Regions from separate parts of the Janthinobacterium foliorum genome, predicted to be linked through region 1. Evidence: predicted binding sites of a transcription regulator. Region 1 holds the regulator's gene; each other region holds the start of a gene.

Region 1 (7,757 bases):
TCGTCCGCATTCCAGCCCCAGGCGTGGATCAGCTTGACGATCAGTTCGCGCGTGGTGCGGTTGTCGTCGGCCACCAGCAGGCGCAGCGGCCCCAAGGTGGGCGTGCGGCGCGTTTCGGCCGGCTGCGCCAGCACCTCGAACGGCACGCTGAACCAGAAGCGGCTGCCCTTGCCTTCGCTGCTGGCAACGGCGATTTCGCCGCCCATCATGTGGATCAGGTGCTTGCTGATGGCCAGGCCCAGGCCCGTGCCGCCAAAGCGCCGCGTGATGCTTTGATCGCCCTGGGAAAAGGCCGTGAACAGCTGGGCTTGCTGCTGGGCCGTCATGCCGATGCCCGTGTCGCGCACTTCGAAGCGCAGCCAGGCCCGCTCGTGCTTGCTTTCCGCCACGCTGACGGCCACCACCACTTCGCCGCTCTCGGTGAACTTGATGGCGTTGCCGGCCAGGTTGACGAGAATCTGCTGCAGGCGCTGGGCGTCGCCCACGAGGCGGCGCGGCACGTCCGGTTCGACGGCGATCGCCAGTTCCAGCTCCTTCTCGCCCGCATTCATGGTCATCGTCGTGGCCAGGGTATTCATGACTTCATCGAGGTCGAATTCGACGGGCGACAAGTCCATGCGGCGCGCCTCGATCTTGGAAAAATCCAGCACGTCGTTGAGGATGCCCAGCAGCGATTGCCCCGCCACGCGCACCATGGTCAGGTATTTGCGCTGCTCGGTGTTGAGCTTGGTATTGCCCAGCAAATACACCATGCCCAGCACGGCGTTCAGGGGCGTGCGGATTTCATGGCTCATGTTGGCGACGAAATCGCTCTTCGCCCGATTCGCCGCCTCGGCGCGGTCGCGCTCCTCTTCCAGTTCGCTGGCGCGCGCCTCGACTTCCTGCTGCAAGCGGTCGCGCTCGCTCATCAGGCCATTGAACGCTTCCGTCAGCTCGCCGATCTCGTCGCGCTGCTGCACCGGCACGGGGGTAAAGCGGCTGCCCGACTTGCGCAGCGACAGCAGGGTGTCGCGCAGGCGCACCAGCGGCGACAGCAGGCGCACGGTGACCCAGCCCAGCACGGCAGCGGCCAGCAGCGAGGCGCAGATGCTCCACAGCACCAGGCGCGACAGCACGCCATTGAAGGGCTCGAACGCGTCCGCCACGGGCAGCGAGGCGGCCAGCAGCCAGTTCACGGAGTTCAAGCGCTTGAAGCTGTTGACGGCCGTGACGCCGCGGCTGTTGGTGCTGACCATGCTGCCCTCGCCGTCTTCCTTCAGCAGCTGGGTGGTGACCAGGTTGGCGTTCGGCGCGCGCGGGTGCAGCAAGCGGCTGGCATCGGGGTGCAGCACATAGCGCGGCACGGCTTCGCGCGTGAGGATGAAGTAATAGCCGCTCTTGCCCACCTTGGCCGTGCGCAAGTGGCCCAGCATATTGTCCTTGTACAGGCGCAGCACGCCGATGACGATGCCGGCCACCTCGCCGTTGTTGTCCAGCACGGGCGCGACCATCTGCACGATGGGCAGATGGCTGGTCTTGCCCAGCATCGGTTCCGTGATCATGGCCTTTTTGGTGCGCATCACCGTCTGGAAGTAGGCGCGGTCGGCCACGTCGACGCCGTTGCGTCCCTGCACCTCGGGCACGTTGGCCACCACCTTGCCTTGCGTGTCGAGCACCAGCACGTCGTCGAACAGGGCCAGCATGGCGCGCTGCGTGTAGTACTCGCGCAATTGGCCGGGGTCGGCCATCAGGGAGGGCGGCTGGTGGCGCGCCGTCTGGGTGATGATGTCGAGCAGCATGGCCAGCTTGTCGTCGAGCTCGTCCGCGGTGCGTTCGATCAGCGCCGTTTGCTGGCTCAGCAAAACCTGGGTGAAGTCGTCGCGCATGTGCTTGACCTGCACCATGGTCACCACGGCGATCATGGCGATCGAGGTCAGGCTGGTGGCCAGCGCGACTTTTGCTTTAATGCCGAGAGGCTTCATGATTTCCTTTTCAGTACCCGGAGGCACAGGCGGCAGATAATGCTGTCAGGAATTTTCCTATCAATACGTCAACTTGGCAAGCACGGGCCGTGGAAATGCGCGCCCGGGCATGAACTTGTATGGATGTTGCCATAAAATTAAATGCGGGAAGTCGTTTATTGAGCGAAATAAAGGGGAAATGCGGGGAAATTGGCACATGTGAGCGCACTATGCAGTAAACTTGTTGTTGCATTTTTCTAAAAGGGTCTGACATGACAGAAGCGCTACTCTCTCCAGCCTTGCCTGCCGTGAACGTGGAAGCGTTGCGTGCGCGCTGCTCGACGTGCAGCATGCATCAATTGTGCCTGCCGATGGGGCTTGACGTGGGCGACATGGACAGGCTGGACCAGATTATCGGCCGCCGCCGCAAGGTAGCGCGCGGCGCCTCGCTGTTCCGCATCGGCGACTCGTTCCAGAACCTGTATGCCATCCGCCTAGGCCACTTCAAGACTTACCAGATCAATCCGGGCGGCGAAGAGCAGGTGACGGGTTTCCAGATGGCGGGCGAATTGCTGGGCATGGACGCCATCAGCGCCGACCGCCACCACTGCAACGCCGTGGCGCTGGAAGACAGCGAAGTATGTGAAATCCCGTTTTCTAGCCTGGAACAATTGCTGGGCAATATGCCCACCCTGCTGCGCCATTTCCACCGCATGATGAGCCAGGAAATCACGCGCGAGCAAAGTGTCATGCTGTTGCTGGGTAATATGCAGGCGACGCAGCGTTTTGCCGCCTTCATCGTCAACCTGGCCTCGCGCTACGAGGCACGCGGCTATTCGGGCAGCAACTTCCAGCTGCGCATGTCGCGCGAGGAAATCGGCAATTACCTGGGCCTGACCATCGAGAGCGTCAGCCGGCTATTGTCGAAGTTCAAGAAGGAAGGCTGGTTGCGCGTGTCGAACCGCGAGATCGAGATCTTGCAGCCAGCCAAGCTGAAGGCGATTACGGCCGGCACGGACACCTGCAAATAGTTTTATAACTCTTCATCCGCATGCAGCGCGATGGCGCGCTGTGCCGGCCAGGTCCAGATGCCGGACAGGCGCCACTCGCGCGTATTGTTTTCCACCAGTACTTGCCAGCGGCTGCGCTCCAGCATGGGCAGGGCCACGGAGAAGTTGCCGGCCGCATCGGGCTGCACCAGCAGCTTGATGTCTTTTTCCGGCTGGGTGGCATGCGCCAGGTGCAGTTGCAGCGGCGCCTGGTAAGCCTTGCCGAAGCTGTGCACGGAACCCGTCAGGCGCGCCGCCGCCACGTCATATGCCAGGCTGGTCGACATGGCCAGGTTGCTGGCGGCCGTATCGCGCCGCAAGTCCTGGTTGATGGCCTTGCCCTGCTTGTAATAGTCGCCCACCACCAGCGCATCGGGCTGCGTAAACGCGATATAGCCCATGGTGCTGCCGACAACGACGGACAGGCCCGGGCCCACCATCAGCAGCCACGGCCAGCGGTGCTTGTACCAGGGATCGGCGGAGGCTTGCAGTTTTGCGGTCTTGGACATTTTAGATCTCCTTGGGGTCAGACCCTGCGGGACTCGGCGTCCCCGTCTGGCCCCAGTATTTGCTTCTGGGTTGAAATAAATAGCTGGTACCCCAACGGCGAAATGCGGGGGCCGGACCCGCAGGGTCCGGCCCCCGCATCACCGTTACCGCGGCACGATGAAGACCGCGTTTTCCCGCACATGCAGCGACGGGTCGTCCAGCGATTGCAGCTCGATGGCGATCTTGTTCGAGCCCTTCTCGCCCACGCCGTGCGGCACGCGCAGGCGGATGGGCCAGCCCAGGGTTTCCGTCGGCTGCAGGGTCACTTCGTCGCGCGTCAGCAAGGTCAGGCCCGGCAAGCCGGAGACGCTGATTTTAAAATGCTGGCTTTGCTCCGAGGTGTTCATGATCTGCAGACGGTAAACGTTCTCGATCATGCCATCTTCCACTTCGCGTCCCATCGAGCCGCGGTCGCGGATCACGTCCATTTTCAATGGCGTGCGCAGGGCCAGCGAGGTACACACGGCGATGATGATCAGGGCCAGGATGGACGTGTAGATCAGCACGCGCGGCCGCATGGCGCGCCGGCGGATCTGCTGCGAATTGAAGTTGTTCTCCATCGCATGGTCGGTACTGTAGCGTACCAGTCCGCGTGGCCGGTCGACCTTGTCCATCACGCTGTTGCAGGCATCCACGCAGGCGGCGCAGCCGATGCATTCATACTGCAGGCCATTGCGGATATCGATGCCGGTCGGACACACCTGCACGCACAAGGTACAGTCGATGCAGTCGCCCAGCTTGTCGTTGTTGCCGGCCTTCTTGCTCAGCGCGCCGCGCGGCTCGCCTCGCTTGGCATCGTAGGTGATGATCAGGGTGTCCTGGTCGAACATGGCGCTCTGGAAACGCGCGTAGGGGCACATGTATTTGCACACCTGCTCGCGCAGCCAGCCCGCGTTGCCATAGGTTGCCAGGCTGTAGAACAGGACCCAGAACCATTCCCAGGGACCGAAGTTCAGGGTGGTCACCGAATGCGCCAGTTCCTTGATCGGCGTGAAGTAGCCGACGAAGGTAAAGCCTGTCCACAGGGCGATGGCGCCCCACACCACGTGCTTTGCCGTCTTCTTGAAGGCCTTGCGCAGGGACGGGCCCTGCTTGTCGAGGGCCATGCGCGCGCTGCGCGTGCCCTCGATCTTGCGTTCGACCCACAGGAAGATTTCCGTGTACACCGTTTGCGGACAGGAAAAACCGCACCACACCCGCCCGGCAATGGCCGTGACGAGGAACAATAAATACGCACAGATGATCAGCAGGGCCGCCAGGTAGATGAAATCCTGGGGCCACAGCACGACGCCGAAAATGTAGAACTTGCGCGTGGTCAGATCGAACAGCAGGGCTTGCCTGCCATTCCATGTCAGCCACGGCAAGCCGTAGAACGCAAGCTGGGTAAGCCAGACGCATACCCATCGCCAGGTAGCGTAGCGTCCTTTGGCCTCGCGAGGGTAGATTTGCTCGCGGGCCGCATACATCTTGATGACTTGAGGTTCCATTGTTTACTTCGCGGGCGCCTGCGGATTCGACAGGCTCCAGACATACGCCGACAGCACGTGGACCTTCGATTCGCCGAGGAAGTCGCTGAAGGCCGGCATGGTGTTGCTGCGTCCCTTGCGGATGGTTTCCATGATGGTATCGGCGCTGCCGCCATACAGCCAGGTCTTGTCCGTCAGGTTCGGCGCACCGAGCATCTGGTTACCCTTGCCATCGGCGCCGTGGCAGGCCATGCAGGCGCCGAACTTGGCCTTGCCCAGCACCGACTTGACGGGGTCCGAGGTGGAACCGGACAGGCTCAGCACATAATGGGCCACGTTCTCGACATCCTTTTCCGAACCGAGCGCGGCGCCCATCGGCGGCATCTGGCCGTTACGGCCGTGCATGATGGTGGTCTTGATGATGTCGGGTTCGCCGCCATACAGCCAGTCCTTGTCCGTCAGGTTGGGGAAGCCCTTGTTGCCGCGCGCATCCGAACCGTGGCACTGCGCGCAGTAAGTCAGGAACAGACGCTGGCCGATGGCTTGCGCCTGCGGATCGGCGGCCACCGTTTTCAGGTCCTGGCCCAGGTACTTGTTGAACAGGGGGCCGTAGTCGGCTTCCGCCTTCTTCAGCTCTTCCTCGTACTGGCCCGTCGATTTCCAGCCCAGGCTGCCGGCATAGTTGCCCAGGCCCGGATACAGGAACAGATAGGCCAGCGCGAAGACGATGGTGATGTAGAACAGCCACATCCACCAGCGCGGCATCGGCGTATTGAGTTCCTTCAAGTCCTCGTCCCAGACGTGGCCCGTGGTGCCGTCGGCGGGGGCGCCGGCCGGCACTTTCACTTTCGATTGCGAGTACAGCAGCACGCCGCAGCCGATGATGCCCAGCAGGGACAGCACGATGATGTAGATATTCCAGAAGCCATTGGTAAAGTCAGCCATGGTTGTGCTCCTTCGCCAGGTTCATCTCGGCCTCGGCCGGATAGTCGAGCGCGTCGTCGGCGAACGGCAGGCGGGCCGCCGCGTCGAAGTCGCTATTGCTGCGGCTGAACGTCCACCACAGGATGCCCACGAACGTCGTAAAGGAAACCACCGTCATGACGCTGCTGGCGCTGTCAAACAGGTTGTCGATTGCCATGCTAATTCCTTGTTTTGATTAATGTACCGAGGCCTTGCAGATAGGCGACCAGGGCGTCTTCTTCCGTCTTGTCCTGCAGCTGCGCGGGGCCGGCGGCGATTTCTTCATCGCTGTACGGCTGGCCCAGGCGCTGCAGGGCGCGCATCTTCGGCATGATCTCGTCAGGCGCCAGCTTGGTCTTCGCCAGCCAGGGGTAGGCCGGCATGTTCGACTCGGGCACCACGTCGCGCGGGTTGTTCAAGTGCGTGCGGTGCCATTCGTCGCTGTAGCGCGCGCCCACGCGGGCCAGGTCGGGCCCCGTGCGCTTGGAACCCCACTGGAACGGCCGGTCGTAGACGAACTCGCCGGCGACGGAATAGTGGCCATAGCGTTCCGTTTCCGCGCGCAGCGGACGCACCATCTGCGAGTGGCAGTTGTAGCAGCCTTCGCGCACGTAGATGTCGCGGCCCGCCAGGCGCAGCGGCGAGTACGGCTTCAGGCCGGCGACGGGTTCCGTCGTGCTCTTCTGGAAGAACAGGGGGACGATCTCGACGGCGCCGCCGATGCTGATCACCACCGTGACCAGGGCGATCAGCAGCCAGGGGTTTTTCTCAATCCATGCATGTGAAAATTTCATTTGCTCTTGCTCCTATCAGGCGTGCGCCGCGTTCAGTTCCGGAATGCGGGCGACGGGGAGTTTGCTGCCGCGCAGGGTCATCCAGGTGTTGTAGCCCATGATGCACATACCCGACAGGTACAGCAGGCCACCGGCCACGCGCACCACGTAGTACGGATACGTGGCTTTCACGCTTTCCACGAAGGTGTAGGTCAGGGTGCCGTCCGGATTGACCGCGCGCCACATCAGGCCCTGCATCACGCCGGCGATCCACATGGCGGCGATGTACAGCACGATGCCGATGGTGGCCACCCAGAAGTGCACGTCGACCAGGCGCGTGCTGTGCATCTGCGTGCGGCCCGCCAGGCGCGGCAGCAGGTAGTAGATGGAACCCATGGTGATGAAGCCCACCCAGCCCAGGGCGCCCGCATGCACGTGGGCAACGGTCCAGTCGGTGTAGTGCGACAGCGAGTTGATGGTCTTGATCGACATCATCGGACCTTCGAAGGTGGCGATGCCGTAGAACGACAGCGAGACGATCATGAATTTCAGGATCGGATCGGTGCGCAGCTTGTGCCAGGCGCCCGACAGGGTCATGATGCCGTTGATCATGCCGCCCCAGCTTGGCGCCAGCAGGACCAGCGAGAAGACCATGCCGATCGATTGCGTCCAGTCAGGCAATGCCGTGTAGTGCAGGTGATGCGGGCCCGCCCACATGTAGGTGAAGATCAGCGCCCAGAAGTGGACGATGGACAAGCGGTACGAGTACACGGGGCGCTCGGCCTGTTTCGGGATGAAGTAATAGACCATGCCCAGGTAGCCGGCGGTCAGGATGAAGCCCACCGCGTTATGGCCGTACCACCACTGGATCATGGCGTCCTGCACGCCCGCATACGCGGAATACGATTTGGTAAACGAGGCTGGCATGACGGCGCCATTGACCACGTGCAAAATCGTCACGGCCAGGATGTAGGCGCCGAAGAACCAGTTGGCCACGTAGATGTGCTTGACCTTGCG
Region 2 (7,757 bases), on a different contig from region 1:
ACGACACGGCCGCGTTTATCGCCATGCGCGGCCAGACGCGGGAAAACGCCGTTTCCGAAGAACGCCTGGCGGAAGCGGGCATCACGGCCGGCAGCTGGGCCGCGATGATCGACTCGGGCAACCTGCCCGGCTTTGTTTGCCTGCAAGACAGCCAGCTGGCCGGCTACTGCTTTGGCGACCGCACGACGGGCGAAATTGTCGTGCTGGCGCTCTTGCCCCCGTTCGAGGGCTTGGGCGCAGGAAAAACCTTGCTGGAACTGGTCATGGCCGAGCTGCGCGCGCAAGGCCATGCACGGCTGTTCCTCGGCTGCTCCGACGATCCCGCTTCGCGCTCGTACGGCTTTTACCGCTACCTGGGCTGGACTTCCACGGGCGAGACGGACCACTATGGCGATGAAGTACTGGAGTTCCGCTTTACGTCCTAAGCAGTCGCGCGGCTGGCATCCCACACGCGCAAGACCTGTGTAATGGCCGCGTCATGCACGGCGTAGCCGACGCCATCTCGCGCCTGGATGGACACGCCCGATAAGAAACTGTCGAAGACGGCCGCCAGCGCCGCGGCATCCGTCGCGGCAGACAAGGTTCCGCTGGCAATGCCGCGCGCGACGCAGCGCACGAAGCCGGCCCGCGTGCGGGCGCGCGATTGCGTGAGCGGTTCAGCCACGGCCGCGTGCTCGGCCGTCGGCGCGCTCATGCAGCCCAGCGCCACCATGCAGCCGGGCGGATGTCCCGGCTCGGACTGCATTTTGGCCGACTGGCGCAAGGCCAGTTCGATGGCATCGCGCGGCGCCAGGCCATCGTCCCACAGGCACTCCGTCACGCGCGCGTAAGTATCCAGATAGCATTGCGCCGACTCGCGGAACAGCGCTTCCTTCGAGCCGAATGCCGCATAAAAACTGGGCGCGGAGATGCCGCCGCCCAGGGCCGCCTTGAGCTGGCTCAATGAAGTCGATTCATACCCTTGCTGCCAGAATAAAAACATGGCCTGCTCCACCGCCGCCTGCCGGTCGAACGTGCGCGGCCGTCCCATTTGCGCCATCACCCACTCCTTTTTTTCGTCACTTACATACTACTCGATACAGAAGTCATTGACAACGCATCCCGCCCTCGCCTATATTTATACCGATCGATACATATATATCGCCACAACGGCCCGGGGCACGCTTGCGCCTGGCCACCTTACAAGGATGTTTGCCGTGAATCACGCCACCCTCACCACCGGAGCCAGCCCTGTGCTGGCCGACCGCCTCCCCGTCGCCGGCCTGCTGGCCCTGGCCATGACGGGGTTTATCTGCATCGTCACGGAAACCTTGCCCGCCGGCTTGCTGCCGCAAATCAGCGCCGGATTGGCCGTGAACGCCGCGCTGGCCGGGCAAATGGTCACCGCATATGCGCTGGGATCATTGCTGGCGGCCATACCGCTGACGATTGCCACGCGCGGCTGGCGCCGCCGCAACGTGCTGCTGCTCACCATCGTGGGCTTTCTCGTGTTCAACACCATCACGGCGCTGTCGTCGCACTACTGGCTGACCCTGGCGGCCCGCTTCTTTGCCGGCATGGCGGCCGGGCTGGCCTGGAGCTTGCTGGCCGGCTACGCGCGGCGCATGGTGACGCCGCAGCAGCAAGGACGCGCCCTGGCGCTGGCCATGGTGGGCACGCCTGTCGCCCTGTCGCTGGGCGTGCCGCTGGGCACCCTGCTCGGCTCGCTCGTGGGCTGGCGTGCCGCCTTCTGGATCATTTCCGGCCTGACACTGATCCTCATTGCCTGGGTGCTGGCGAAAGTGCCGGATTACCCGGGCCAGTCCGCGCACGAGCGCATGCCCTTGCGCCGCGTCTTCGCCACGCCGGGCGTGCGCGCCGTGCTGGCCGTCGTCATCGCCTGGATGCTGGCGCATAACATTCTCTACACCTACATCGCCCCGTTCGTCGCGCCTGCCGGCCTGGCGGGCAGGGTCGACCTGGTGCTGCTCGTCTTCGGCGCCGCCGCCCTGGCCGGCATCTGGATCACGGGCAAGCTGGTCGAGCGCCATTTGCGCAGCAGCGTGCTGGTCAGCCTGGCCGTGTTCGCCGCCACCGCGCTCGTGCTGGGCGTGGCATCGCACCTGCCTGCCGTGATCTACCTTGCCGTGGCCGTCTGGGGCCTCACGTTCGGCGGCGCGGCCACCTTGCTGCAAACGGCGCTGGCCGACACGGCCGGCAGCGGCGCGGACGTGGCCCTGTCGATGAACGTGGTGGCGTGGAATGGGGCCATCGCCGCCGCCGGCGTGGTGGGCGGCGCCCTGCTGCAAGCATGGGGCGTGGCCGCCTTTCCCTGGGCCATGGCGGCATTGATCTTGCTGGCGTTCGTGATCGCCTGGTCGGCGCGCGAGCATGGCTTCCGGCCGGGACGGCGCAGCGGCGGCGCGCCCGTCTCGGGGCATTGAAGCTCGATGCGCTTAGCCCGATGCGCTTGGTTGAATGCTCTTAATTAGCGGCTGGCACGTTCACGATGCGGGGCACGTGCCCCGTATGCGCCAGGAAACGAATCAAGCTGGCATGCGATAGCGCGACTGTCGCCGTGTTGCGCAGCGGATGGGCTTGCACAGCATCCGCATCCCACACGCCCTGGTCCAGCACCAGCTCCACCGCCTGCGCGCTGTCGTGCAACAGCGCAAACAGGCTGACGGAACCGGGCGCGATGCCCAGGTACCGCAGCAGGCGCTCGGGCGAAGCCATGCTCAGCTTACTGGCCGGCAACAGCCGCCCCAGCGCCACCAGGTCGACGCGCTTGTCGAACGGCACGATGACGAGCACATGCCGGCGTCCCTTTTCATCGCGCACGAACAGGTTTTTCACCATCAGCCCGGGCATGGGCGGTACGTGCCGCAGCGCTTCCTCGATGGTGTGCACGGCCGGATGCTCGACGAGCGTATCATCGCCGGCGCTGCTTTCCAGCCAGCGGGACAGTGTGTGGTGCATGGCAATTGCCTGGAATGGGTGAACGATAAGGCAATTGTAGCGGCGCGCCGCGGCGGGCGGTGAGTTTGCCATTGCCATTGCCATTGCCATCGCCGTCAAGACTGCTTTTTATCCTCTTCCTCGCCTGCCATGTCTTCCTTGTCTGTTGCCGCCAGCCCCCAGTCATTCCAGCCTTCGCCAAACAGCTCGATGGGATGCTGCGTGCGCTCGGAACCATTACCGCAGCGCATGGCATCCGGCGGACAATACTTGTCGCAGCCCCAGCAGATGCGCTCGGGGTTCCTGGGGTTCAAGGGAAAGGGTTTGGCCATGGGCGTCGAATGGGATCGGTTGAAGTCACTGCGACGACTCTAGACCGGGCGCGGGGAGGCGGTCAAACGAATTTCGGCGGGGAATTTGTCCAGGGTCAAGGTTGTACGGATTGTGGAACTTCGGCATGGCACACCGTACGTTATTCCTGCGCGTTCCTGGTAGATGTGGAACTCCCAGCACGGTCCGCGTATAGTGAATGCTGCCGTACGCCGCCTGCTGCGCCTTCAGCTCGTCCAGCGCATACACCATTGTCACCGTCGCACCGGATATAGGCTGAGCAGCTTGCTGCCCTGCTTATGCCGCGCATAAATGCTTTCTTCCGCTGTCGACCCGTCAGCCAAGTGCAGGGTGAGGCTGTTGACCCGGTCACTGCTGCGCCTATCTTGGCCCGCGAAATATGTCCGCTCAATGCTGCCCGTCAGCGTCCGCAGTCGCCGGCCTTATGCTTGCCCACGACTCTTCGAAGGCGAACAGACCGTGGCTGCCTTTCAGGCCCACGTGGGGCTTGAAATGGTCGAGGCTGAGCGCCCGGATCTTGGCGACGCGCCCAAGGTCTTGGGCCGGAGATTCGGCGAGGGTGTACACGGATCTTATAATGCGCAGAAGTTCCTGAAAATGGTCAGAATAGCTCATGCAGTAAAAATCTGGATTTGAACAGTAGACTTCGCCCCCGCAGAACTGGCTGTATTACTACTTACCCACGTGCCTTTAACGAATTAAGTCGCTTCTGGCGCTTCTCAAATGCCGGGTGAGTGTCGAATACGCTGATGACTCCCTCCTCACTCTCAGCTAGTAGAGAAAGCGCAGACATCATATCTTGATACGATGTCATTAGTGCACCGTCAGCGTCGGCAACAAACTCACGCTCCCGACTGTAGGCAAAGAACGCGCGATTCAAGACATGATTTAACGAAAAGTAAGCGAGAATTACGCCAGCGGGCCAGACTAATATGGGGAGAAACCCTCTCAATGCCGACGGCACCCTTTTTAGTTCCTCGGAAATTTCAGGAAATATAATCACAAGCAGCACAGTAATAGCTGCCATTCCCGCCAGTACCATCGCTACACTTTTCAGCACGCTCTTCGACAATTCCGACAGCAGGTGCGGATAAATTCGAACAGCGTGACTAAAAGCAAGAATATAGGTTTTATTTTTCGAATCCCCATTTTTTAGATGGGCGATCTCGTGCGCAGCAATCGCCATTAGTTGTCGATCATCAGCTGCTTCCAGCAAACAGGAAGAAAAAGCAATTAATGCCTTTTTACCAAATACAGAAGAAATTGTAAAAGCATTGGCTTCATCACTACGATACGATCCGATTCGCACTTCCTCATCCAAATGTGCTACCAAGGGCGCAATTCTCTCACTTACTTCGTTGCCAAAAGTAATATGGAGATCTCTAGATATCTTTTCAACAGCATCATAAAAATACTGAACAGTGATGAGCAATGGCATCCCCAAGGCGGCGCACAGTACGCTCAAGGATGATGTAACCCGTCCTGCAACAGCGAAATTCTTGCAAATTATTAAAATTAATAAAGATATAATAAAAAATCCCCATGCCCCAACGAGACTGTACTTGGCGAACTTCGCTTATGAATTAATAATAGCCATGCATGCCTTCAATTTGTCTATACCAAATAAATTACTCAATAGGAAAAATAATTTCCATTGTGAAATTATATTACGATTGGGAGAATTTAGGAGCTTGTGTGTCGTCCCCATTGCACCATGCAGTTTCAATATCTAGCGGCAGAACATTAGAGTGCCAAAGGCAGTCCATCGTTCCATACATAAAGTCGCAAGAGGGTCGCTAGAGTCGCGAGCGCCGTCACAGGGTCACAGTCACGACACTCAGTCAGTCACGCAGTCACGGGGGCAGGTCTGCCATCAAGGCACGAACTGATGCATTGGCCGCCTTGGAAGCTAGCTCAGTCGAACTGTGGTAACAGGGTAGTAACAGGGTAAGCCTACCCTGCCAACAGCCCCCGATGCAACACTAGCACCGAAAGACTCAGTTGCCGACTCTAAGATTAAGTGCAGATTATTTTCGCAAGCGATTTCCTTAAAATCTTCATGAGCGTATTCAAGCCATTCAAAAAATGCTTCGCCTCGTTCAGGATTTGATTCCCATTTGTCTGCGAAATTTTCAGCCGAGTCAGTCGGATTTTCTATCCACCATATGCCGTTACGCTTTTTAATATGCAAATGCATATTATCCAAAATATGCGCTAAGGCCTCCGATAGATTACGCTGATTTCCGTACGCTCTCGCAGCCAACGTCGTGATAATCACTGAGATTGGCTTAACATCCGGTCTTGACGAAAAACGGATGTCGCGATGCCTCTTCAAAATCTGGATGACACGCTGCAGGGGCGTTTTTACGCCATGCTCAGGAACGTCTTCAACGTTTGCGCAAGCCTCAAGAGCAAGCTGTGCCCGCTCCTCGTTAAAAGCAACAACCATTCTTGACTTGAACCATTCGGTAAAACCACGAGGGTTGCTATGAGGCCAGCTTTCCGCCCGTTCACTGAAGTTAGCAGAATCAGTGTCAGTAATTGGGATTGCAGTTTGCGACCAATCAGAACTAAGACTCAAGGATTCCAGAGCAATTTTTCTTCCCTCGCCATCAGGAATAGCAGGTAACGCGTCAAGGTGAACTTGCGCACCTTCAGAATAATCGAGGGTCCAGCATCGGCGCCCTTCAGAAACCTCCTTCATACCATGTTGCTTAGCATAGAGCTTCATCTCGACGCCAAGCTTTTTTTTAAGCTCTTTTTGCGTTACCTGATGCTTACCAAACGACAGCTCGCACACCAAATCGATGTCGTAATGCTCGTCGTCATTCACCGGACGGATAGGTGTACCCAAGCGAAACGAACCCTGAACATACACGTCGTGAGATAGCCCCCTGAATCGCCGGACACAGTCTATGCATTGTCCTTACGACTAGGAATAGGACTAGGCATATGACTAAGAGCAAGCAAACAATCGAGGTGGTAACGGTCAGCGACGAGAAGCGTCGTCGGTGGTCCGCAGCTGAAAAGGCGGCGCTGGTGCGTGAAACGTACGAGCCTGGGATGAGCGTTTCGCTGGTGGCGCGTAAGCATGGTATCAGTGCGAGCCAGCTGTTTAACTGGCGCAAGCTGGAGCGGGAAGGTGCCCTGGTGGCGGTCCATGCTGGCGAATCGGTGGTGCCGGCCAGCGAACTGGCGGCTGCCCGGGCCCAAATCGCGCAGCTGCAGCGCATGCTGGGCAAGAAGACCATGGAGGCGGAAATCTTGAAAGAAGCCGTGGACTTCGCTCGCGAAAAAAAGTGGATTGCGCGCGCGCCCTTGTTGCCAAAGGACGACCAGTGAAGCCGGTCTGCCAGGCCTTGGGCGTGGCGCGCTCGCACATTATGGATTTGATGACGCGGTCTTCGGACTGGATTGATGGCCGTACCGTGCGCCAGATCGACGTGCTTGCCGATCTTGCCTTGGTGGAGGCTGTACGTGCGGAGATTGGCCAATTGCCGACGTACGGTTATCGGCGCGCTGGCGCGCTGGTCAATCGTCGCCGTCTGGCTGCTGGCCTCACGCTGTTCAACCACAAACGCTTCTACCGTGTCATGAAGGCTTACCGGCTGTTGCTCCCGAAAGCGCCTAAGCGGGTCGTGAGCGCGCGCGTGCATGACGGCGTGGTGGCTGTGCAGGAATCGAATCGACGCTGGTGTTCTGACGGCTTCGAGATCGGTTGCGATAATGGCGACGTGGTCACGGGCGTTTACCCTGGAGAATCTGTTGCCCTTTCGGGACCATCCGGTTGCGGAAAAAGTACGCTATTAAATATTCTTTTAGGAATACTGCCGCCAACTGGAGGGGATGTCCTTATAGGCAAGGCGAGCATTCGCCGGGTCGGAATTAATGCACTTCGCCGAACGATTGGAACAGTTCTTCAAGACGACGTATTGTTTGCAGGTTCTATTTCTGAAAATATCAGCTTTTTCGATCCACTTCCAGACCAAGCATGGATATCAGAATGTGCTGCCATGGCTGCTATTGCAGAAGAAATTAACGCAATGCCAATGGGGTACAATACTTTGGTAGGAGACATGGGTACTGTACTATCGGGGGGGGGGAAAAGCAACGGATCCTCCTTGCGCGAGCTTTGTATAAACGTCCTACCATCTTGGTTCTTGACGAGGCTACTAGTCACCTTGATATTGGTAAGGAGAGTCAGGTAAACGCCGCAGTGCGTTCACTCAATATAACGCGAATAATTGTCGCACATCGCCCGGAAACAATCGCATCGGCAGATCGGGTAATTGTGCTGGTAGGGGGGCGAGTGGTACAGGATGAAAAAATTCTGCGCCCGGCTGACGCGACACCTTCAATCGCCGCCTAACCCATTTAAAGCAGGTCGCTCGTGCCAGATTAAAATATTATAGTCAGTTTCCCATTCATAAATAGTAAAAAACTGGAGAATATTTATGCAACAAAAACCA
Region 3 (7,757 bases), on a different contig from region 1:
TCGGGTCGGCCAGCAGTTCGGCCGACAGTTCGGCGTCGCGCTCGGGCGTGGCGCCGCGCGGGCGGGTGCCGGCGATGGGGCGCAAGGTCACTTTCTTGCCGCCGTCCGCCAGGCTTTCATTGCGCACCAAAATCTCGGGCGAAGCGCCGATGATCTGCATGTCGCCGAAATTATAGAAGTACATGTACGGCGACGGGTTCAGCGAACGCAGGGCGCGGTACAGGGTCAGCGGCGAATCGACATACGGCTTGCGGATGCGCTGGCCGATCTGCACCTGCATCAAATCGCCCGCCATCACGTATTCGTGGGCCTTGGCGACGGCCTTCAGGTAGTCTTCCTTGGAGAAATCGCGGATGGTTTCCGTGCGCACCGAGGCGCTGGTGACGGGGGCGTCGACGCCGCGGCGCAGCATCATGCGCAGGTCCTTGAGGCGCTGGCGCGCCTTGCTGAAGGATTCGGGCTGCGTCGTATCGGCGTAGACGATCAGGTACAGCTTGCCGGACAGGTTGTCGATGACGGCCAGTTCTTCCGTCACCATGAGCTGGATGTCGGGCAGTTTCAAGTCGTCTTTCGGCGCGCCGCCGGCGAGTTTTTTCTCGATGTGGCGTACCGTGTCGTAGCCGAAGTAGCCGGCCAGGCCGCCGCAGAAGCGCGGCATGCCAGGGCGCAGGGCCACCTTGAAGCGCGACTGGTACTGTTCGATGAAGTCGAGCGGGTTGCCTTCGTGCTCTTCGATCACGGCACCGTTCTTGATGATTTCGGTGCGGCTGCCATGGCTGCGCAGCACGGTGGTGGCGGGCAAGCCGATGAAGGAATAGCGGCCGAAGCGTTCGCCGCCGACGACGGATTCGAGCAAAAAGGTGTTCTTGCCGCCTTGCTGCGTCTGCGCCAGTTTCAGGTACAGGGTGAGCGGGGTTTCCAGGTCGGCGAAGGCTTCCGCGATCAGGGGGATGCGGTTGTAGCCTTGCTGGGCCAGCGATTTGAATTCGAGTTCGGTCATGTTTCTCTCCATGCCGTCAGGGACGCGTGTGCACGATGCACAAGCCCTGCGGTGGGTTATCAAAAAACCTGCCAGTGCACGCCAGATGCGCAATATGCGCGCGTGCAGCCGACAGCAATCTTACACGGCTCGGCCCTTAGGCCTGCCAGGATTGCCAGCGTCGCCAAAGCCAGGCCTCAATCGAGCCGGTTTGGGTGACATTGTGTTTTTTGATGAGAAACGTGTTCACGGTGTGGTGTGGGTCAGTATGCTGGTCTGTTTTGCATGCTAATAAAATGGGCCGCTTCAAGCAGCGTATTTACTATACCATCGGAATCGGTGTCGTGTATAGAGTGTCCGTGGTTGTAGCCATACGGTACCGTCAACACGGGGCAAGCCGCAGCCCGTGCCGCTTGCGCGTCATTCGACGAGTCGCCGATGGCCACCACCCTGGCCGGCGCCAGGTCGAAGTCCGCGCACACTTGCAGCAGCGGCAGCGGGTCCGGTTTCTTCCTCGGCAGCGAGTCGCCGCCGTAGACGATCTCGAAATAGCCGTCGAGTTTTTTCTGCTTCAGCAAGGGCAGGGCGAAGGCGATCGGCTTGTTGGTGACGCAGGCCAGGCGCAAACCCGCCGCCTGCATCGCCGCCAGTCCCGCTTCCACGTCCGGATACAGGGTGCTGAACTGGCCATTGATGGCCAGGTAGTGGCGCTGGTAGGCATCCATGGCTTGCTCGAAGCGCTGTTCCACGCCGGCCGCATCGAAGTCGAGCGCCAGCACCGTGCGGATCAGGTTTTCCGAACCCTTGCCCACCATCAGCTTGATGGCCTCGGCGCTGATGGGCGCAAGACCCAGCTCGGCGCGCATGCCGTTGATGGCGACATGGAAATCGGGCACGGTGTCGAGCATCGTGCCATCGAGGTCGATGATGGCGGCGCGCACGCCGGCCAGTACGTGGTCTTTCACCGTGCCCGCCCGCATCAGGCGCCCGCTACTTTGGCCAACTCGGCGCGCATGGCATCGATGACGGCCTTGTAGTCCGGCTTGCCGAAGATGGCCGAGCCGGCGACAAAGGTGTCGGCGCCGGCGGCGGCGGCGGCGGCGATGTTGTCGATCTTGATGCCGCCATCGACTTCCAGCATGATGTCACGGCCCGATTCGTCGATCATGCGGCGCGCTTCGGCGATTTTCTTCAGCGCCTGGGGGATGAAGGACTGGCCGCCGAAGCCCGGATTGACGGACATGATCAGGATCATGTCGATCTTGTCCATCACGTGTTCCAGGTAGTGCAGCGGCGTGCCCGGGTTGAACACCAGGCCCGATTTGCAGCCATTGTCGCGGATCAGCTGCAGCGAACGGTCGAGATGATCCGATGCTTCCGGGTGGAAGGTGATGATGTTCGCGCCAGCCTTGGCGAAATCCGGGATAATGCGATCGACAGGCTTGACCATCAGATGCACGTCGATGGGCACTTGCACGTGCGGGCGAATCGCTTCGCACACCAGCGGGCCGATGGTCAGGTTCGGCACATAGTGATTGTCCATCACGTCGAAGTGGATGATGTCGGCGCCGGCGGTAACGACGTTGCGCACTTCCTCGCCCAGGCGGGCAAAGTCGGCGGACAGGATGCTGGGAGCGATACGGAATGTAGTCATGGTGAAGTAGCCAAAGGAGAGAAAATGCGAAGATGCGCTATTTTACGCTTGACGCCGCTACCATGCCTCGTTGCACTACGCTGCAACACAGAATACACGGCGCGCCGTGGCTAATCAGGCACGCGCGACACACAATACACGACAGACAATGTCTGAATAGGAATGACGATGGCGACTTATGAATTTACGGTAACGGTCAAGACGCAATACCTGCCCGAGCAATCGGCACCGGACCAGGGACGGCACGTGTTCAGCTATACGATCCGCGTCGTCAACACGGGGACCGTGGGCGCGCAGCTGATTTCGCGCCACTGGGTCATCACGGATGCGAACAACAAGGTGGAAGAGGTGCGCGGCCTGGGCGCCGTCGGCCACCAGCCGCTGCTGCAGCCGGGCGAACAGTTCGAATACACGAGTGGCACCATGCTGGGCACGCCGCAAGGCTCGATGCGCGGCGAATATTTCTGCGTGGCCGAAGATGGCCATCAGTTCGAAGCGCCGATTCCCGAATTCGTGCTGTCCGTGCCGCGCACCCTGCATTAATCAGATGGCGCGGACGCGCGCCGCTTATTTCAGTTTTTCGGTGGCGTCCTGCTCTTCGCTTATCTGTTTGCGCGCTGGCGGTGCGGGCTTCTTGCCCGAATACATGGTCCACCAGACTATAAATGCCAGCAAGAAGAACGCCACCAGCGCCTCTATCATCAAGATCCACATACGCACCCCTATGTTATTTACCCGCAGCTTATTGTTGAACCGTCGTTTATTTACACGCGGTAGTCTACTCGTTTCAATCGGCGGCGTCGCGCTTGCGCTGTCCGCCTGTACCACGCCGCCGGCCGAGCCCGTCGCCGTGCCCGGCAAGGCGCCCGCGATCGCGCCGACCGTCGTCAAGCCGGTGCCGGCCAAACCGGCCGACGCCAAGGACGCGACGGATACGGCCGCGCCCACTTTCGTGCCGGCCAGGTTTGCCGCCTTGCCAGGCTGGGCGCGTGACGACATGCGCGCCGCCTGGCCCGCCTTCATGGCTTCCTGCGGCGTGCTGGTCAAGCGCCCGGATTGGAAAGAGTCGTGCACGATCGCGCGGCAGGTGAATGCCGACAGCGACAAGGCCATCCGCCTGTTTTTCGAGACGTTCTTTGTGCCCAATCAAGTCATCACCGCCGATGGCGCCAGCACGGGCCTGGTGACCGGTTATTACGAACCGCTGCTGCACGGCGCGCGCAAGCGTGGCGGCCCGTACCAGACGCCGCTGTACAAGGTGCCGGACGACCTCGTTTCCGTCGACCTGTCCAGCGTGTATCCGGAATTGAAGAACATGCGCCTGCGCGGCAAGCTGGTCGGCAAGAAGGTGGTGCCGTACGCCACGCGCGCCGACATCGAACGCGCCACGGCCGTCACGGGCAAGGAGTTGCTGTGGGTCGATGACGAGGTGGAAGCGTTCTTCCTGCAAGTGCAGGGCAGCGGCCGGGTGCAGCTGACGGATACGCAGGAAACCGTGCGCGTGGCCTATGCGGACCAGAATGGCCACCCGTACAAGTCCATCGGCCGCTACCTGGTCGACAAGGGCGAACTGACCATGAGCCAGGCGTCCGCGCAAGGCATCAAGGCGTGGATCGCCGGCCATCCCACGCGCAAGGATGAGTTGTTCAATGCCAATCCCAGCTATGTCTTCTTCAAGGAAGAGCGCTTGCCCGATCCGAAAGTGGGACCGAAGGGCGCGCTGGGCGTGCCGCTGACGCCGCAGCGCTCGGTGGCCATCGATTCGCGCTATGTGCCGCTCGGTGCGCCCGTGTTCCTGTCCACTACGCAAGCCAATAGCGACATTCCCATGCAGCGTCTGGTGATGGCGCAGGATACGGGCGGCGCCATTCGCGGCCCCATTCGTGTCGACTATTTCTTTGGTTTTGGTGCGGAAGCGGCGGAGAATGCGGGCCGCATGAAGCAGAGCGGCGCCGTGTGGGTATTGTTGCCGAAACAGGCGCCGGCGCGCTAGGGCATCCTGGCGGCGCCGGGAGGTGTGGTTCCGCTTAGCGTAAAACCATCACTGGCAAGTGCGTGTGCGCCAGCACTTTTTGCGTTTCGCTGCCGACGAACAGCTTGTTCAAGCCCTTGCGGCCATGCGAGGCCATCAGGATGATGTCGCACTGATAGGTTTGTGCCGCATTGACAATCTCTTCATGCGGGCTGGGCGAGACGGCGACCACGCCTTCGAAGGGCACGCCGACGGCGCGCGCCGCTTCGCCGATTTTGTCGATTGCGCGCTGCGACGCTTCCTGCATCTGCTGTTCGTACAGGCCGGCGTCCAGCACGATGCCGCCATCGGCCATCGGCGAGAACGGGAATGGCTGCACCACGCTGATGGCGACCAGCTTGGCCTTGTTCAGCTGGGCGAAGGCCAGTGCCGTCTCGGCGGCCTTGTCGGACAACGGCGAACCGTCGGTGGGAAATAAGATGGTGTTAAACATGGCGTGCTCCTCAAGTGATGTCATACAGCTTATGGATTTACGTCAATTAATTCCTTGATGTAAATCAAACCGATCAGGCTTTGTCGTGAATAGTGTCGTCAAGGCAATCTTTTAGCAGTGTATGCCCGTTCACCGCTTCAGGTGCGCACGCTACGCAAGGGCGTGCCCCATACCATGGCGAGCGTCAACCCTATGCTGCCTGCCGCGATGCAAGCCAGGCCATTGCGCACGCCAAAGTGTTCCGCCACCCACCCTGCAGCCAGCGCGCCCAGCGGCGCCGTCGCCACCGTCAGGAAACGCATGGTCGAGGTCATGCGCCCAAGCATGGCATCGGGCGTGACTTTCTGGCGCAAGCCCAGGTAGGGAATAAAGAACAGCATCACGCCGCAATCAAAAAAGAACATCAGCACGGCATACGCCACGGCCGTGGCTGTCGCACTGCCGAAGAGCAGGGCGGGGATGGCAGGTGTCAGGGCAAAGCACACGGACGTGGAGGCCAGGCCGATGAGAATGGTGCGGCCGGTGCCGTAGCGCCCGGTCAGCGGCTTGACAATGAAGGCGCTGAGCAGGACGCCGGCGCCGCCCAGCATCTGCGTCATGCCCAGCACGCCGGGGCTCATGCCCAGGTCGTGCGTGGCAAACAGTACTGCCAGGGCCATGCTGGCGTAAAACAGGAAGTGCCAGATCCCGGCGCCCCAGGCCAGCGCCCGCAGCAGCGGTTCGTGCCAGACGAACAGCAGGCCATCGGCGATGTCGCGCAAGGCGTGTTTATCGGATGGTGCGGGGCGCGGGTCGCGCACGCTCATGGCACGCAGATTGAACACGGAAACCAGGTAGCCGCAGGCCGTGCACAGGATGGCGACGGGCGCCGACAGCACTTGCACCAGCACGCCGGCCAGGCCGGGGCCGATCAGGCGCGAAGCCGATTCGGTGGCGGCAAATTTCGACTGCGCATCGATCAAGCCGTCACGGCCCACGAGGAAGGTCAGAAAGACTTGCTCGGCGCCACCGCCCACGACGAAGCCCGTGCCAATAATAAATCCCACTATATATAACCATGGCATCGACAGCACGCCGCACCACCAGGCGACGGCCACGCTGGCCAGGGCCAGGCCGGACATGCTTTCGCTGAACAGCATGATCGGGTGCTTGCTGCGCCGGTCCAGCAGCACGCCCACGGGCAAGCCGAACAGGGCAAACGGCAGTGCCTGCAAGGCGACGAGCAAGCCCATCTGCTCCGGCGTCGCATGCAGCAAGAGCACGGCGCACAGGGGCAGGGCCAGCGAGGTGATCTGGGCGCCAAAGCAATTGAGTCCATTGCTGAACCACAGGCGGCGGAAATTCACGCTGGCGGCGCTGCCGTCGCCGCGCAGGCGGCTGGCCAGTGACTGGAGAAGGGAGGAGGAAATTTGCTGCTCGATATGAAAATGATCAGGCTCAGAATAATACCAGCGCGCCTGTCGCGCCGCTGCCGTTAGCCGCTACAATCGTCGCTACCGTGTTCATCCAGAGGAGACTATATGCAATACGAAGACTTGATCATCGATATCCAGGACAAAGTGGCGCTCATCCGCCTGAACCGCCCGAAGGCGCTCAATGCCTTGAACGACAACATGATGAATGAACTGGGCGATGCGCTGCTCAAGTTCGACGCTGACGAAAATATTGGCTGCATCGTGCTGACCGGCAGCGAAAAAGCCTTTGCCGCCGGCGCCGACATCGCCGCCATGGCTGACTATACGTATCCCGACACCTTTACCCAGGGCTACATCAGCCGCAATTGGGAACATATCCTGCGCGTGCGCAAGCCCGTGGTGGGCGCGGTGGCCGGCTATGCGCTGGGCGGCGGCTGCGAGCTGGCCATGATGTGTGACTTCCTGATCGCCGCCGACAGCGCGAAATTCGGCCAGCCGGAAATCAAGGTTGGCGTCACGCCGGGCGCGGGCGGCACGCAACGCCTGCCGCGCGCCATCGGCAAGGCCAAGGCCATGGATCTGTTGCTGACGGCGCGCACCATCGATGCGGCCGAGGCGGAGCGCATCGGCCTGGTATCGCGCGTGGTGCCGGCGGACAAATTGCTGGAAGAAACCCTGGCCGCCGCCAAGACCATCGCCGCCATGCCGACCTCGGTGGCCATGATGATCAAGGATTGCGTCAACCGCGCGTTTGAAACCACCTTGGCCGATGGCGTCGCTTATGAGCGCCGTTTGTTCCAGGCCGCTTTCGGCACGCCGGCGCAAAAAGAAGGCATGCACGCTTTCCTGGAAAAGCGCTTGCCAAACTTCGACGGTCTTTGATATGATTCGCCTCCCCGATGCAACGCAGTGGTTTTAGCGAAACAAGGGGGTCGCCGGCAACGGCGATGCAGTAAAAAGAAGGTTGACGAAATGCTGCAAACGCTTCATACTCTTCCTTCTTCGCAGCTGGCAAACACAACGCTTTGTCGATAGCGCGAAAGCAGTAACCGAATACAGTTCTTTAACAATTAACAGTCGATAAGTGTGGACATTTGATGCAAGTGCAGCGTTACTTCGGTAACGTCATACTTAAAATATCAAATGTTCACGAAGAAATAAATGAAATAGGACGCTTCGCAAGAAGTGGCCTGTCAGTTGTTTTTGAAGTGAGCGACCCATCAGCAATGATGGTGCCTGTAAAA
Region 4 (7,757 bases), on a different contig from region 1:
GCGATGTGCAGCGAAATGTCATGCAAAATGGCCACCTGGCTGCCCGCATGCGCGGCGCTGACATGTTCCAGATGCAAACCCGGCGCGGCATCGACGGGCGGCGCGGCAAGGTCTTGCGGGGCCAGGCGCGGCGCCAGGCGGCGCATGGCCAGCAGCATGCGTCCCGCTTCCAGCGCGCCACGGCGCAGGCCGGCAAACGGTTCCACGGCCGTCAGGGCGATCAGCAGGGCCAGGGCCGCCAGCGGCACATCCAGCGCTTGCTGCTGCACCAGCGCGGCGGCGGCCAGCAGCACGCCAGCCAGGGTCACGCTGCCGGCCACGCCATACGCGGCACCGGCAGCCGTTTCCAGGCGCTGCAAGGCAACATCGGCTTGCGCCAGCGACCGGTCGATCTGCGCCAGCGCGGCGCACTGGGCATCGACGCGCCCGGCCATGACCAGATCGGTCTGGCCCGCCACCAGGTCGATGGTGTTGGAACGCAGTTTTTCGATGGCGCGGCTACGCACGATGGCGGGACGGCGCGCGCGGCGCGCGACGATCCAGCTGATGCCGCCGCCGGCCGCCAGCAGCCATGCGGCCAGGCCGACACCCAGCTGCCACTGCATCAGGCCCAGCGCCACGCCCGCCAGCAAGGCGGCGCACAGGGCCGTGAAGGCCGGCACCAGCAGGCGCAGGTACAGCGATTCGAGCGCGTCGATATCGGCCGTCAGACGGAACAGCAGCTTGGCGGGCTGGCGCAGCAGCCGGCTGGCCGCCGCGGGACGCGACCAGCCACGGAACAGCTGCACGCGGATGCTGGACAGCGCGGCAAACGTGGCGTCATGCGTGACCAGCCGTTCCGCGTAACGGGAACCCGTGCGGCCGATGGCCAGCAGGCGGATGCCGGCCGACGGTCCGAATACATCGAAGACGATGGCCGTCGAGGCGTGCAGGCCGGCAACCGAGGTGGCCGTAATGAACCAGCCCGACAGGCCCAGCAAGGCCATGCCGGCCACCGCCGTCAAGGCCGCCAGCATGGCGCCGCCGATCAGCTTGCCGGGCTGGGCCAGCAGCAATTGACGCAGCACCGGGTTGAGAAGCCGTGACTTGTTCATGCGCGCAGCTCCCGTGCCTGTGCCAGGGCGTCGACCAGCACCGTGCGCTGCAGGCGCCCGGCCAGCACGGGATCGTGCGTGGCGACGATCATCGTCTTGCCCTTGGCCAGGGCCAGCAAGGCGTCCGTCACGCGCGCCGCCGTCTCGCTGTCCAGGTGGGCAGTCGGTTCATCGACGAGCAGCACATCCGCATGCGGATGCAGGGCCACGCGGGCCAGCGCCAGGCGCACGGCTTCGCCGCCGGACAAGCCCTGGCCCCCGTCGCTGAGCATGACGTCCGGCTGCGCCTGCGCCACGGCAGCCAGGTCGGCCAGGTGCAGCGCCTGCGTCACCTGCGCGGCGTTGGCGCCGGTGCGGCCCAGGGTCACATTCTGGCTGACGGAGGCGGCAAACACGTGGGGACGCTGGCCCATCCAGGCCATGCGCTGGCGCAAGGTATTCACGCTGGCGTCATTCAGGCGCACGCCGCCGATGCGGATCTCGCCGCCGCTGGCGGGCAGCAAACCGGCCAGCAGGGACAGCAAGGTGGTCTTGCCGGCGCCGCTGGCGCCCAGCAGGGCCACGTGCTCGCCCGGGCGCACGGCCAGGTCAAAGCCGTCGAATACGGGCGCTTCGCCGGGATGGGCAAAGCGCAGTCGATGGATCTCGACGGCGGGCGCCGGCGCCTGGGCCATGGCAGCGGGAGAAACCACGGCCGCCGCCACCTCGGCGCCAGGCAAGGGCACGCCGCCGTCGGCCAGGTCGCGCATGCCGGCCAGGCCCGCTTCGCCGGCCGCCTTGTCATGCCAGACGGCGGCCAGTTCGCGCAGCGGTTCGAAGAAGGCCGGCGCCAGCAGCAGGATGAACAAGCCCTGTCCCAGGCTCAGTTCGCGGCCCCAGGTGCCGAAATGGATGCTGCCCAGGAGAGAAAAGCCGATGAAGGCCGCCACCATGGCGACACCCAGCGCGGAAAACAGTTCCAGCACGGCCGATGATAAAAAGGCGATGCGCAGCACCACCATCGTGCGGCGGCGCACGGATTGCGACGAGGCATCGAGCCGCTCGGCCGTGGCGTCGACGGCGTCCAGCGCGCGCAGGGTGGCCAGGCCGCGCAGGCGGTCCAGCAAAAAGGCGTTCATGCTGCCCATTTCCACCATCTGCGCGCGGCTGGCCGCTTGCGCGCCCATGCCGACGAGGGCCATGAAGACGGGGATCAGGGGCGCGGCAATGAGCAGGATCAGGGCGGCGATCCACGACAGGGGCGCCACCACGGCGAGGATCACGAGCGGCACGATCATCACTTTCCAGCGCGCCGGCTTGTAGCGCACCAGGTAAGGCACGATCGCCTCGGCCTGCTCGGCCATGACGCTGGCCGCCTGGCCCGACTGGGCGCGCTGGCGGTCCAGCGGCGAACGGCGCGCCAGCGCCTGCGCCACGTGCGTGCGCAGGGTCGACAGGTGGGCACGCGCCGCGCCGTACATGCGCCGCGCGCCCCACGCCTCGGCCGCGGCCCTGAGCACGCCCAGCAGCAGCACGCCGGCCGCCGGCGCCAGCGCGGCGCGCCAGCCGGCGCCATCGAGCATGGCTTGCACGGCCCACGCCAGCAAGGCCGCCTGGGGCAGCCACAGCAAGGCGGCGCCCCCTTGCACCAGGCTGGCAGTACGGGGAAGGACAAAGCGGGGCAAGGACAAGGGTGCAGTCGGCATATTTTATACTTCTTGAGTTTTCAGAATTTTCTGTAAATTCGATTTTTTGTATAATACTGCGAAACATGACATATATCAATTGACCCCGTCAATATGCCGTGAAAAAATTCAAACACTTATGAAAACTCAACATATCCAAATGACGCCGCTGATCCTGACCTTCGTCAGCCATTTTGGCGAGATGGGCAGCCGCTGGGGCTTTAACCGCACGGTGGGCCAGGTGTACGCGCTGTTGTTTGTCGCGGAGCATCCGCTGCACGCGGATGAAATTGCGGAGCACCTGAGCTTTTCGCGCTCCAACGTGAGCATCGGCTTAAAGGAATTGCAGGGCTGGGGCCTGATCCGCCAGTCGCGCATTCCCGGCGACCGGCGCGAGTATTTCTCTTCCCTGGGCGATGTGTGGCAAATCTTCCGCGTCGTGGCCGCCGAACGCCGCCGCCGTGAAGTGGCGCCCACCCTGACGGTGCTGCGCGAATCGCTGCTGGCGCCAGCGACGGAACCGGTGGACCAGTATGCGCAGGAACGCATGCGTGAAATGTACGAGCTGGTCGACCTGGCCAATACCTGGTTCGACGACTTGCAGCGCCTGTCGCCCGAATCGATGGCGCAACTGATGAAGATGGGCGCCAAGGTACAGAAACTGCTCAATGCCAAGGACCGTCTGTTTGGCAAGAGTCCCGAAGAAAGCTGATCGATCCCCCGGCCAGGCGTACGGCGCCTGCGCTCCCCTCCCCCATCCGTACGCTTTGCCCCGCCATGACTGAACCATTCATAGCGGCCAGCGATATTGTCAAGTAAGACAATAGAATTATTTAAATTACATTAATCCACATCAAGCTTAAGCTTGCATATGTGCAGTCATCGCACGCACAGCAGCAGGGGCCGGGACGACCGCCTCGCCGAGAAGGCGCGCATCTTGCCGCAGTCAAGCTAGCCGCAGTCAAGCCGGCCGCAGTCAAGCCAGCATATAACAAGGGGATTTTCATGAAGAGCATCGAGCATATCGCCCTCAGGGCATCCGCATTCGCCACCATGGGCCTGCTTGCGGGGGCGGCGCAAGCCGCCACATGGGTCGACCTGGGACCGGCCAGCGGATTTCTCATCGGATCGAGCAGCGTCACGTATACGCCGTCGCCGGCCGTGCAGGTAAAATACTACAATGACAATATCACGCCACAGAGTCCGGCAAATATCCGCAGCATCGTCAATGCCCAGTTTGGCTTGAGCGGCCTGAATGCCGTCGGCGCAGCCGCGTCCTATTGCGACAATCCCACGTCAGGCTGTACCGCCGGCACCAGTGGCAGCTTCAGCGGCGGCGTGAATTCCTATACGAGCGCGGCCGCGTATGACTACCTGGCCATCCATTTTGGCAAGGGAGAACTGCTGTTTCACTGGGCGGCACCCGTGGCAGCCGGCACCACGTTCACGATCGCCGGCCTGCCCAAGGACTTGAGCAACTACCGCGCCTTCATCTCCCCCGTGCCGGAACCGGAAACCTATGCCATGCTGCTGGCGGGCCTTGGCATGCTGGGCTGGATGGCGCGGCGCCGCTCTTCGTGAGCGGCACGGCTATCGCCAATGCGGTTTTTACGCCGCATTGATGCCTGCCTGCCCATTCTTTACGCAACATTGATACCTCTCCCGCTATGCTCGATGACATCATCGATCATGCGGGAGAGCATGCATGCACAAGCCACCATTCCAGACGCGCACGCGATTGCCCGTGCGAGAACGGCTGCGTCTGACGCAGCTGGCGCGCAAGAAAATGCGGCCGCTATGGTCCGCGCTGTTGTGCGCGCCGCCGCTGCTGTATTTGCTGAGTGAGGTATTGTTTGCGCGGCCGTGAAGCGGCACGCAGGGAAATGGCCAGTCTGAAACTGGTCCGCCCAGAGGGAATCGAACCCCCATTCACGGTTTAGAAGACCGTTGTCCTATCCGTTGAACGATGGGCGGAAAGGTGCAGTATTTTAATCCATGCGCGTCAGCAATGACATGGCTGCGCGGAATAGAAAACGGGCTGTCATTTCTGACAGCCCGCTTATGACTTTGGTCGGAGTACAAGGATTCGAACCTTGGACCCCCTGGTCCCAAACCAGGTGCGCTACCGGGCTGCGCCACACTCCGAAGACAAGATAATAACGCCCCCACCCAATTTCGTCAATTGCCATAGGCGAATTAGATGGAAATAACTATCACCCCTACCGGGAGAAGCTTGCTGAAAACGTTCAGTGCAGCGCCGCCCTGGACGTTTTCAGCCTCCGACCTTGTCGGCGATGCGGCGCGCCATCGACTCGGCCTTCTCCTTGTCCTTGGCTTCCACCATCACGCGGATCAGCGGTTCCGTACCGGAAGCGCGGATCAGCACGCGGCCCGTGTCGCCCAGCTCGGCCTCGACCTGCTCCTTCTCGGCCACCATGGCGGCGTTTTTCTGCCAGTCGAAACCGGGCGCCACGCGCAGGTTGATCAAGGTTTGCGGGAACAGCACCAGTTCCTCCAGGCATTGCTGCAGGCTCTGACCGCTGCGCTTGAGCGCGGACAACACTTGCAGCGCGGAGACGATACCGTCGCCCGTCGTGTGCTTGTCCAGGCACAGCAGGTGACCCGAACCTTCGCCGCCCAGTATCCAGCCCTTTTCCTTCATGACTTCCAGCACGTAGCGGTCGCCCACCTTGGCGCGCGCGAAGCCGATGCCTTGCTGCTTGAACAGCACTTCCAGCGCCATGTTGGTCATCAGGGTGCCGACGGCACCGGCCACGGGTCCCGTCGCCAGGCGGTCCTTCACCATCACGTACAGCAATTCATCGCCGTTATACAGGCGGCCCGTGGCGTCGCACATGATCAGGCGGTCGGCGTCGCCGTCGAGCGCGATGCCCAGGTCGGCGCCATGCTCGACCACGGCCGCGGCCATGGCGGCCGTCGCCGTGGCGCCAAAGCCCGCGTTGATGTTGAAACCGTCAGGCTTGTTGCCGATGGCAATGACTTCCGCACCCAGCTCATGGAAGACGTGCGGCGCGATATGGTAGGCCGCGCCGTGGGCGCAATCGACGACGATCTTCAGGCCACGCAGGTCCAGTTCGTTCGGGAAGGTGCTCTTGCAAAATTCGATGTAGCGGCCCTGGGCATCGTCGAGGCGCTTGGCGCGGCCCAGCTTGTCCGACGTCACGCAGGCCATGGGCGCGTCGAGCGCCGCCTCGATTTCCAGCTCCACGCTGTCGGGCAGCTTGGTGCCCTGGCCGGAAAAGAACTTGATGCCATTGTCCTGGTAGGGATTGTGCGAAGCGGAAATCACCACGCCCGCCGCCAAGCGCAGTGCCCGCGTCAGGTAGGCGATCGCCGGGGTCGGCATGGGGCCGGCCAGCATCACGTCCACGCCGGCGGCCGACAGGCCCGCTTCCAGCGCCGCTTCCAGCATATAGCCGGAAATGCGCGTGTCCTTGCCGATCAGCACCGTCGGGCGCGCCTTGCCGCCCTGCGACTCGGCCAGCACCTTGCCAGCCGCATAACCGAGGCGCATGACGAAATCGGGGGTGATCGGAGTCGTGCCCACCAGGCCACGGATGCCATCGGTACCAAAATATTTACGCGTCATAGTATTTCTCTTTTATTGTGTATATTATAATTTTACAGGGTCAGTGGGCCATGCGCCAGACCTTCAGCGCATCGACAGTTTCAGCAACATCATGCACACGGATAATTTCTGCACCTTGCGCTACCGCAGCCAGGGCGCCCGCGACGCTGCCGGCCAGGCGCTGCTCGACGGGGCGTCCCGTGACGGCGCCTATCATCGACTTGCGCGACAGGCCGGCCAGCACGGGCAGGCCCAGTTCGCTGCGCAACTGGCGCGTGGCGCGCAATAAGGCGTAATTCTGCTCCACCGTCTTGCCGAAACCAAAGCCAGGATCGATGCACAGGCGTTCGCGCTCGATGCCGGCCGCCACCATGGTATCGACCCGCTCGCGCAGGAAGGCGATGACTTCGCGCACCACATCCTCGTACCGGGGCTGGTCCTGCATGGTTTGCGGCACGCTTTGCATGTGCATGATGCACAGCGCACAGTCGCTGCCCTGCACCGCCTCGATGGCGCCCGGCGCGCGGAAACCGTTGATGTCATTGATCATGTCGGCGCCGGCCAGGATGGCTTCGCGCATCACTTCCGGCTTGTAGGTATCGACGGACAGGGGCTTGCCGCAGTCGCGCAAGGCGTACAGCACGGGCATGACGCGCTGCAGCTCATCCTGCAGCGGCAGCGGCGGCGCGCCAGGGCGGCTCGATTCGCCGCCGATGTCGATGATGTCGGCGCCGTCGGCAATCATCTGCTCGGCGCGCGACAGGGCAAACTCCAGGTGTTGATATTGCCCCGCATCGGAAAACGAATCGGGCGTGATGTTCAGGATGCCCATCACCAGCGCCTGCGTGCCCTGCAGGTTGAAGCCGAAGCGGCCGAATTGCAAATAGTGTCGCATGTAACTCTTTTTAGTCGTCAGGAAAAAACTGCGGCAGCAACGAAAAAGGGCAAGGATCGCTCCTTACCCTTCTTGCTCACCCTTCTATTGCCGCCACTAATGAAGCAGCGGCTGCTATCAGGCCGGTGCCGTCACGTTGGGCGAGATGCCGCCCGTGCCGCTGTCGCCCGCATTGCGGCGCGGCGGAATGACTTTCGGTGGACGCGGCTCCAGGCCGGCCATGATGTCATTGATTTGCTCTGCATCAATGGTTTCCCATTCCAGCAAGGCTTTGGTCATCATTTCGACCTTGTCGCGGTTCTCTTCCAGCAACTTGCGCGCCAGGGCGTATTGCTTGTCGAGGATGTTGCGGATTTCCGCATCGACCTTTTGCTGGGTCGCTTCCGAGATCGTCTTCGTCGCGCCACCGAAGAAACCTTCGTTTTCGCTGTCTTCGTAGACCATCACGCCCATGCTGTCGGACATGCCGAAGCGGGTCACCATGGAGCGGGCCAGCTTGGTGGCGCGCGAGAAAT

What was found. The regulator FNR, encoded in region 1, switches genes on or off when oxygen is low (the NO sensors DNR and NnrR bind a similar motif). The targets are predictions, from matches to a motif close to TTGATNNNNATCAA.
Region 2: the regulator FNR is predicted to act here: its motif matches at 3,355-3,368, upstream of ACZ92H_RS21770 (DUF3079 domain-containing protein).
Region 3: the regulator FNR is predicted to act here: its motif matches at 5,153-5,166, upstream of ACZ92H_RS28220 (universal stress protein).
Region 4: the regulator FNR is predicted to act here: its motif matches at 2,845-2,858, upstream of cydD (thiol reductant ABC exporter subunit CydD).

Annotation. Positions count from the first base shown of each region.
Region 1 is NZ_CDXDQE010000004.1:61,019-68,775, reverse strand. Features, by position in the region: gene ACZ92H_RS10575 (response regulator) at 1-1,961, opposite strand, end outside; gene fnr (fumarate/nitrate reduction transcriptional regulator Fnr) at 2,213-2,971, shown strand; gene ACZ92H_RS10565 (FixH family protein) at 2,974-3,498, opposite strand; gene ccoG (cytochrome c oxidase accessory protein CcoG) at 3,643-5,025, opposite strand; gene ccoP (cytochrome-c oxidase, cbb3-type subunit III) at 5,029-5,949, opposite strand; gene ACZ92H_RS10550 (cbb3-type cytochrome oxidase subunit 3) at 5,942-6,145, opposite strand; gene ccoO (cytochrome-c oxidase, cbb3-type subunit II) at 6,147-6,761, opposite strand; gene ccoN (cytochrome-c oxidase, cbb3-type subunit I) at 6,777-7,757, opposite strand, start outside.
Region 2 is NZ_CDXDQE010000012.1:21,910-29,666, reverse strand. Features, by position in the region: gene ACZ92H_RS21790 (GNAT family N-acetyltransferase) at 1-425, shown strand, start outside; gene ACZ92H_RS21785 (TetR/AcrR family transcriptional regulator) at 422-1,039, opposite strand; gene ACZ92H_RS21780 (MFS transporter) at 1,278-2,423, shown strand; gene ACZ92H_RS21775 (prolyl-tRNA synthetase associated domain-containing protein) at 2,464-2,958, opposite strand; gene ACZ92H_RS21770 (DUF3079 domain-containing protein) at 3,054-3,269, opposite strand; gene ACZ92H_RS21765 (M48 family metalloprotease) at 3,965-4,753, opposite strand; gene ACZ92H_RS21760 (cyclic GMP-AMP synthase DncV-like nucleotidyltransferase) at 5,198-6,166, opposite strand; partial or broken gene ACZ92H_RS21755 (transposase) at 6,241-7,040, shown strand; partial or broken gene ACZ92H_RS21750 (ATP-binding cassette domain-containing protein) at 7,035-7,657, shown strand; gene ACZ92H_RS21745 (DUF6624 domain-containing protein) at 7,743-7,757, shown strand, end outside.
Region 3 is NZ_CDXDQE010000020.1:69,506-77,262, forward strand. Features, by position in the region: gene trpE (anthranilate synthase component I) at 1-1,000, opposite strand, end outside; gene ACZ92H_RS28195 (phosphoglycolate phosphatase) at 1,243-1,959, opposite strand; gene rpe (ribulose-phosphate 3-epimerase) at 1,959-2,633, opposite strand; gene apaG (Co2+/Mg2+ efflux protein ApaG) at 2,802-3,176, shown strand; gene ACZ92H_RS28210 (hypothetical protein) at 3,201-3,347, opposite strand; gene mltA (murein transglycosylase A) at 3,382-4,626, shown strand; gene ACZ92H_RS28220 (universal stress protein) at 4,661-5,098, opposite strand; gene ACZ92H_RS28225 (MFS transporter) at 5,236-6,444, opposite strand; gene ACZ92H_RS28230 (enoyl-CoA hydratase) at 6,619-7,395, shown strand; gene ACZ92H_RS28235 (hypothetical protein) at 7,611-7,757, shown strand, end outside.
Region 4 is NZ_CDXDQE010000019.1:37,224-44,980, reverse strand. Features, by position in the region: gene ACZ92H_RS27705 (amino acid ABC transporter ATP-binding/permease protein) at 1-1,094, opposite strand, end outside; gene cydD (thiol reductant ABC exporter subunit CydD) at 1,091-2,779, opposite strand; gene ACZ92H_RS27695 (GbsR/MarR family transcriptional regulator) at 2,919-3,470, shown strand; gene ACZ92H_RS27690 (PEP-CTERM sorting domain-containing protein) at 3,764-4,339, shown strand; gene ACZ92H_RS27685 (hypothetical protein) at 4,464-4,625, shown strand; tRNA gene ACZ92H_RS27680 (tRNA-Arg) at 4,658-4,732, opposite strand; tRNA gene ACZ92H_RS27675 (tRNA-Pro) at 4,827-4,903, opposite strand; gene glmM (phosphoglucosamine mutase) at 5,031-6,368, opposite strand; gene folP (dihydropteroate synthase) at 6,409-7,242, opposite strand; gene ftsH (ATP-dependent zinc metalloprotease FtsH) at 7,360-7,757, opposite strand, start outside.